Regions from separate parts of the Labrys sp. HAY1-8F genome, predicted to be linked through region 1. Evidence: predicted binding sites of a transcription regulator. Region 1 holds the regulator's gene; the other holds the start of a gene.
The links. The regulator LexA, encoded in region 1, represses DNA repair genes until DNA is damaged. The targets are predictions, from matches to a motif close to TGTTCNNNNTGTGTTCNG.
Positions count from the first base shown of each region.

Region 2: a site for LexA is predicted at 1,642-1,659, ahead of ACR9ZN_RS23500 (YifB family Mg chelatase-like AAA ATPase). Genes of this name have one in related genera too.

Region 1 covers NZ_JBPGWZ010000002.1:5,462,645-5,466,574, reverse strand. The annotation lists gene ACR9ZN_RS34345 (molybdopterin molybdotransferase MoeA) at 1-1,000, shown strand, start outside; gene lexA (transcriptional repressor LexA) at 1,113-1,829, shown strand; gene ACR9ZN_RS34335 (pentapeptide repeat-containing protein) at 1,856-2,539, shown strand; gene ACR9ZN_RS34330 (TOBE domain-containing protein) at 2,644-2,850, opposite strand; gene ACR9ZN_RS34325 (ComEC/Rec2 family competence protein) at 2,880-3,930, opposite strand, start outside.
Region 2 covers NZ_JBPGWZ010000002.1:3,124,081-3,128,010, forward strand. The annotation lists gene ACR9ZN_RS23490 (SDR family NAD(P)-dependent oxidoreductase) at 1-381, opposite strand, end outside; gene ACR9ZN_RS23495 (LysR family transcriptional regulator) at 582-1,496, opposite strand; gene ACR9ZN_RS23500 (YifB family Mg chelatase-like AAA ATPase) at 1,709-3,247, shown strand; gene ACR9ZN_RS23505 (hypothetical protein) at 3,352-3,690, shown strand; gene ACR9ZN_RS23510 (Pr6Pr family membrane protein) at 3,868-3,930, shown strand, end outside.

The DNA.
Region 1 (3,930 bases):
ATCGGCGGCGGGGCATGGCTACGCCGGACGAGTTGGCGAAAACCAGGCCGTTCGCATCTTCACGGGTGCGCCCGTGCCGGATGGCGCCGACACAGTGGTGATCCAGGAGCACACGAGCCGCGAGGGCAATCGCGTCATCGTGGAGGCGGCGGCCAGGCTCGGCCAGCATATCCGGGCCCGTGGCCTGGACTTTGCCGAAGGACGGGAGGCTTTGACATCAGGCACCGTCATCGGTCCCCGCGACATAGCGCTTGCCGCGGCCATGAATCATCCTGCCCTGCCGGTCCGCCGCCGCCCCAAAGTTGCTATTCTCGCGACCGGCGATGAATTGGTACTGCCCGGTCAAGCCATCGGCGAGAATCAGATCGTCGCCTCCAACAATTTCGCCATTCGGGCACTGGTCGAGGCCGAGGGGGGCGAAGTGCTCGACCTCGGCATCGCCAGCGACGACTTCCCGGCCCTGGAAGCTGCCGTTCGGCGGGCTCGTACCGAGAAGGCGGATGTGCTCGTCACCATCGGCGGTGCTTCGGTCGGCGATCACGATCTGATCCAGACCGCGCTCACCCGCGAAGGCATGCGGCTCGGCTTCTGGAAGATCGCCATGCGCCCGGGCAAGCCCCTGCTGCACGGGCGGCTTGGCTCAATGCATATCCTCGGCCTGCCCGGCAATCCGGTATCCTCGGTGGTCTGCGGCGTCCTCTTCCTGGTACCCTTGTTGCGTACGTTGCTGGGGCGGGCCGATGCGGGTCTGTCCCGCCGCAAGGCCGTCTTCGCCAGCGCTTGGCCAGCCAACGACGTTCGTGAAGACTATATCCGTGCCCGCTTCGTGCTTGACGACACGTCAGACATCCTCAAGGTGAAACCGCTGGCGCTGCAGGATTCGTCGCTGGTGAGTGTGATGCAGCATGCCGACTGTCTGGTTGTCCGGCCGCCCTTTGCGCCGGAAGCAAAACCAGGCGATATCTGCGAGATCATCGATCTTCGTGCGGCCGGCTATTGACGCTACCCTTAACCTGAACTTCACAGTTGCAGAACACAGTAGGAACATGTAGCACTGTTCTTGTTTTGTTTACACCTTCACCGTGATTCGCGGCCGCCACGACGGGAAAGCCATGCTGACCAAGAAACAACACGAATTGCTTCGGTTCATTCATGAGCGCCTGAAGGAACAGGGCGTGCCCCCCTCCTTCGATGAAATGAAGGAGGCGCTGGACCTGCGCTCCAAGTCCGGCATCCACCGCCTGATCATGGCTCTGGAGGAGCGCGGCTTCATCCGGCGCCTGCCAAACCGGGCACGCGCGCTCGAAGTGGTACGCCTGCCCGAATCCGCCGTGCCAGGCGGCCTGTCGCTGGCCTCTTCGCAGCGGGGCTTCCGCCCCAACGTGATCGAGGGCAATCTCGGCAAGGTCCGCCCCGTCAGGCCGGAAATGGACGAGGATGTCGGCCGGCCGGTTCTGGTCCCGGTGATGGGACGCATCGCCGCCGGTACGCCGGTCTCCGCCATCCAGACCAAGAGCCATACCATCAGCGTTACGCCGGAAATGCTGTCCTCAGGTGATCATTTCGCCCTGGAAGTGCGCGGTGATTCAATGATCGAAGCTGGTATCTTCGACAATGACACCGTGCTGATCCGCCGCCAGGACCATGCCGATACCGGCGATATCGTGGTAGCCCTGATCGACGATGAGGAAGCCACGCTGAAGCGCTTGCGCAAGCGCGGCGCCTCCATTGCGCTGGAGGCGGCCAATCCGGCTTACGAAACCCGTATTTTCGGCCCGGACAGGGTACAGATCCAGGGTAAATTGGTGGGCCTGTTCCGCCGATATTGAGAGCATGCGAATTTGGTTCGCTTGCAATGACTGGCCTTCATACAGTCAGCGGCCACGCTCTGGAACGCCGTGACGTCGAGCGGTTGCTCAAGGAGCGCGCGCCGTATTGCCTTGTCGATTGTGAACTGGAGGAATGCGATCTTTCGCGTCTCGACCTGTCCCACTGGTCGTTCGAGCGTTGCATTCTCAAAAATGCCAAGCTGGTCGGCGCCAAGCTCGCGAATACGCTATGGCGCAATTGCAAGGCGGGCGGTGCCGATTTCCGTGGCACCGACCTCGAAGATGCTGCATTCCGCACGGGTGACTACAGCAATGCCAGCTTTCGACGCGCCAAAGCAGCCTCGGCGGTTTTTACCGGCTGCAAGCTGACAGGCGCGGATCTCTCGGAAATCGCCGCATTCGGGCTCGTTTTCGAGGAGGTCTTGCTTATGTCGGCGAAACTGCCGGCCTTTTCCTTTCGCAAGTCCACGCTACGCCGCCTCGACTTCACCCAGGCCGATCTGCGCCAATGCGATTTCCGCGATGTCATCTTCGAAGAGTGCAGCCTGCGCGATGCCAATCTGGTCGATGCCCGTTTTGAAGGAGCGGATCTACGCAGTGCCGATCTCGGCGGCTTGAAGCTTGGTGACGCCCGTTATTTCAAGGGCGCCACGATCTCGAAAAACCAGGCCGGCCAATTGCTAGCCGAGCTAGGCTTGCGGATCGCCTGAAGAAGGTCTGGAGTTCGCAGGCAAATCCGCTTGATGGTCGGGTAGCCTCCGGGTGTCTTCGAACTACCATCTGTCCGAAGACCCGGCCTGGCTGACAGCGCCGATCAGTCGACCGCGATCATGACGTCGGAGGCCTTGATCACGGCATAGGCGTTCTGGCCGGGCTTGAGCTGGAGATCATCGACGGCCTCATTGGTGATCGAAGCGGTAATGATGGTACCGTTGATCTCGAGCTGGATATGGGAGGTGGTCTGCCCCTTCGTCACGCTCTTGATCGTGCCCTTGATCTGGTTGCGGGCGCTGATTTTCATGGTCCGTCCTTTCTTGTGAGAATCTCGCGTCAGTTATCGGTTTCGGCGGTGACGCGGTCCATAGGCCTATCCGTCGCTGGGACTTGTACTGCCGCCTGGGGCAGAGGCTTCGGCGGCACAATCACCCGGCTCGGTACCCATGGACGGGACGCTTGGGGATGGCGGGCCATGACGAGACGCCAGCGCGGACTGATATCGCCGCTCGCCGACGGCTCTACATAAAGTGCTATCGAGCCGACCGCGCGAATCAACTCCCGGTCCATTACAACTCCAGCGGCGGCACAGCGAGCACCGATCGGAACCGGTCCGGCCAGGACGCTGACGCGTCCACAGTCCTCTTCGGCGGCGTTGCTGGTCTTGTCGAGCATGAAGATCCCGCCTCCTTCAATGGGCGCGGAACACCCTTCTCTGTCACATAGGCGCTGTGCGGCAAGGGTTGGATCCTCCGGCTTGCGCCGATCGCCCATGGCCAGCAGCCATTGCTGAACCGTAAAAGCATCGGATCGCTGCGCCAGCACGGTCAGTTGATCGCCCTTGCGAACGAGGGCCGCGTAGCCGTTTGCGCCGAACAGAGCTACCGGCAGCGACGCTGTCGCGGCCAGGGCAATGCCCCCGCCCAAAGGCAATAGGGCCAGCAGAGCAAGACGCGTGCGCAGAACGGTCAGCAGGACCAGCGTCAGAGCGAACAATCCGAGCGCCGCGGCGGAGAACTGCGGCAGCACGAGATCGGAGCCAGGCCAGGTCGCAACCGAACGAGCCACCTGCATGAACAAGCCGACAGCCCAGCCCATCGCCTGCCAGAATGGAGCGCCATAGCCAAACGGCTCGGCGACCACGGCCAGCATGGCGAGCGGCATGATCAGGAAGGAGACGATCGGCGTCGCGACAAGGTTCGAGGCCAGCGACTGCAGCGTGATACGATGGAAATGAAAGGCTGAGAATGGCGCCGTGGCGAGCGAGGCGACGATCGTGGTCAGCATCATGGCAAGTACCAAGGTCACAGCGCCACCGATGGCCCTTTCCCACGCCATTGCAGATTTCTCTCGCTTCCGCCGGCTCCATTGCTCATGTGCGATCACC
Region 2 (3,930 bases), 2.3 Mb from region 1:
CAGCAGCGAGAGCGCCTTCTGCACTGTGAATATGACGGCTTTCACGTTGCGGCCGAAGGTGTCGTCAATTTGTTCTTCGGAGATCTGGCCAAGCGGAAGCATGCTGCCGCCGCCTGCGTTAACGACGAGGACGTCCAGGCGCCCCTGTTCCGATTTCACCTGAGCGAAGAGCCTGTCGAGATCGTCATTGTTGCTGGAATCTGCCTGAACACCGACTGCCCCTTTGCCGATCTCGGCCACTGCCTTGTCCAGAGCGTCCTTGCGGCGGCCGGTGATATAGACGCGGGCGCCTTCGGCCGCAAAGAGCTTGGCGGTCGAAAGGCCGATGCCGCTGGTTGCGCCAGTAACGACGGCGATCTTGTTCGCAAGTCTATTGGTCATCTTACTCTCCTGTTACTGGGCACGCGTAGCGGATCATCCCGAGCGAACGCGGCCAATGATGCTTTGAAACTGTTCGGGAGGTGGCGTTGGCCCTTGGCCTGTCGTTGCCGTCCGATGTGGAGAAGCTAATTCGTCAGTCCGACGGCGAGAAGCGGCCCGGTATGAAGAGATTATCCATTCACATGGACAATCTCGGGCACCTAGTCGCCACGCCTGGCGTCGACGCGCTCGAACACTTGCTGGGCCCAGTCCGCGAATGCCCGCAATCGAGGATTGGGAAATCTATCTGCGGGATAGACGAGGTGCAGGACGTGGTTCTCCGGCTTCCAGGCGGGAAGAAATTCGACCAGCGAGCCGCACTCAATATGAGGTCTTGCAAGGAAACCGAAGCTCTGCCCGATCCCCAAGCCGGCAAGCAGCGAATTGAGATGTGCGGTGCTCTCGTTGACCGAGAGGCCGCTCGCCGACGGGATGAACTCTATCCGTTCGTCAACCCTCTGGAAGCGCAATGGAAATCGTTTTCCAGACGATGCCGAAAAATAGCTGACGACCCGGTGCCCGTGGATATCGTCAGGGTGAGCGGGCGGCTCCCGACCTTCGAGATAACTGGGCGCTGCGCAGAGGACATAATCAAGCTCGCACAGCTTCCTTGCCTTCATCGCAGAAGCGACGAGGGAACCGCCACGGATGACGCAGTCTATTCCTTCGCCTATGAGGTCAGCGGAGCGGTCGCTGACGCCCAGAAGAAGGTCGATGTCCGGATACTGGCGTTGAAAGTCCGAGAGGCAGGGGATCAGTATCCTGTTTGCCAGAACCGATCCGATGTCCACGCGGAGCCTGCCCTTCGGGGTGCTGCGAGAGCCGGCGACGATGCCGTCCATATCGTCGAGATCGGCCAGAAGGCGCAGTGCGCGCTCATGATAGGCGGCGCCCTCCGTGGTCATTGTCACCGAGCGCGTCGTTCGCTCGACAAGCTTCGTTCCAAGATGCGCCTCGAGATCTTGCACCAGCTTGCTGACGGAGGAACGGGGCAGGCTCATTGCGTCCGCGGCCTTGGCGAAGGACCGGGCTTCGGCGACGCGAACGAAGGTGCGTATGGCGAGTATCTGATCCAAATGAGGCCTGCCTGATCGGAGCGCTGGGATGACTATACCCAGCTCGTTCGGCGTTTCCATTGCAGATCGGTACAAGTGTCTTGCCATGCGCAACGGTCACATAAACCACGAAGCGGTATCGATTTTGCAGTCTGTAATCACGTTTTGTTCTCATTTTGCTTGGCGATGCCGTGCTTCCCCGCTATCGTCGGGGAGGCTGACGGGGAAACGAGATGGTATCGCGCGTCGCGACGGTGGCATTCGAGGGCGTGGAAGCGCGCCAGGTCGACGTGCAAGTCCAGATCATGACCGGTTCGGTGGTGTTCACCATCGTCGGCCTGCCCGACAAGGCGGTGTCGGAAGCGCGCGAGAGGGTACGCGCCGCCCTCACCGCCGCCGGCCTCGCCCTGCCGGCCAAGCGCATCACCGTCAATCTCGCCCCGGCCGACCTGCCCAAGGAGGGCTCGCATTTCGACCTGCCCATCGCGCTCGGGGTGATGGCCGCCATCGGCGCCATTCCCCATGACGCGCTGGAGGGCTATTGCGTGCTTGGCGAGCTTGGCCTCGACGGCACCATCACCAAGGTCGCCGGCGTGCTGCCCTCCGCCGTCGCCGCCAATGGCCGCGGGCTTGGCCTGATCTGCCCCGCCGCCTGCGGGCCGGAGGCGGCCTGGGCCAGCCCGGAGATGGACATTCTCGCCCCCCGTTCGCTGATCCAGCTCGTCAATCATTTCAAGGGCACACAGTTGCTCTCCCGCCCGCAGCCGCGCATCGCCGCGCCAGCGGCCGCCCTGCCCGACCTCAAGGACATCAAGGGCCAGGAGACCGCCAAGCGCGCTTTGGAGGTGGCAGCCGCCGGTGCGCATAATCTCCTGATGATCGGCCCGGCCGGCTCCGGCAAGTCCATGCTGGCGGCAAGGCTGCCCTCGATCCTGCCGCCTTTGGTGCCAGCCGAGCTCCTGGAAATCTCGATGATCCATTCTGTGGCGGGCCAACTCGCCGGCGGCGAGCTCACCAGCCGGCGCCCCTTCCGCGCCCCGCATCATTCGGCCTCGATGGCGGCCCTGATCGGCGGCGGCATCCATGCCAGGCCCGGCGAAGTGTCGCTCTCGCATCACGGCGTGCTCTTCCTCGACGAGATGCCTGAATTCGCACCACAAACCCTCGATGCCCTGCGCCAGCCGCTGGAGTCGGGCGAGGCCGTGATCGCCAGGGCCAATGCCCGCGTCGCCTATCCCGCTCGGATCCAGCTCGTCGCGGCCATGAATCCGTGCCGCTGCGGCAAGGCCAACGATCCGGGCTTCGCCTGCCGGCGCGGGCCGGTTGAGCGCTGCGCCGCCGACTATCAGGCCCGCATCTCCGGCCCGCTGCTCGACCGCATCGACATCGTCGTCGAGGTGCCCGCCGTCTCCGCCGCCGACCTCATCCTGCCACCGCCCGCCGAAGGCTCGGCCGAGGTGGCGGCCCGGGTGGCGGAAGCCCGGGACCGTGCCGCCCAACGCTACCGCACACTCGGCCTGCCCGACGGCTCCACCAATGCCAGCGTGCCGGTCAATGTGGTCGAGGAGGTCACCCGCCCCGACGCGGGAGCCACCAAGCTTCTGCGCGATGCCTCGGAGGCCATGCGCCTGTCGGCCCGCGGCTTCCACCGCGTGTTGCGCGTCTCGCGCACCTTGGCCGATCTCGACGGCGAGACCGATGTCGGCCGCATCCACATCGCCGAAGCGTTGAGCTACCGGGCGAGGACGGACAGGGCGACGGTTCTGGCCTAGGCTCGACCTTATCACGCGCTATCTGCGACATGGACAGGCTGGCGACACGGCCGCCAAGCCGCTATCTGCAGACACACCCAGCCGATGTTCACCCGAGACATGTCATGCGCATACCCATCCTTCTCGCCTGCCTCGCCTTGCTCGCCGGCACCGCTGCTTCCCACGCTGCTCCCCGCCCCCATTGCGCCGATGCCGCCGTGAAGCAGGCCGCCAAGCTGCTGGCCTTCCATTCCGACAATGACGACCGCGCCCAGGTCGATCCCGACAGCGTGAGGGCAATCGGCACCGTCGGGGCCCTGGTCGGCAAGGGCCGCTTCGACGTGATCGAGGTCGAGGGCTCGATCTACAAAGGCAATTACCGCATGCACCTGATCTATGCCCAGTTGCCGGGCGACTGCGTGCTGATGGGCCAGGAGATCCTGGAGCGCAGTGACCCCTATTGATCGCTCCACGCTGGCCAGCCGCGGCCGATGCGGCTTAGAGAAAAGTGTGATTTCCGCGAGTCGCACTTTTTCTCTAACTCTTTGTTCTGACGCGTTTTCTTAATCGAAAAGTCTATCAACTTTTCTGGAAAACGCTCTAGACTGTATCGCCAGCCGCAGCAGCAATCGGGGTGATTCATGACGGGCAGCCAGGCAGCCGGACGCCTTTTTGCGGCGCTGATCGCCATCACGGCCTGGCTC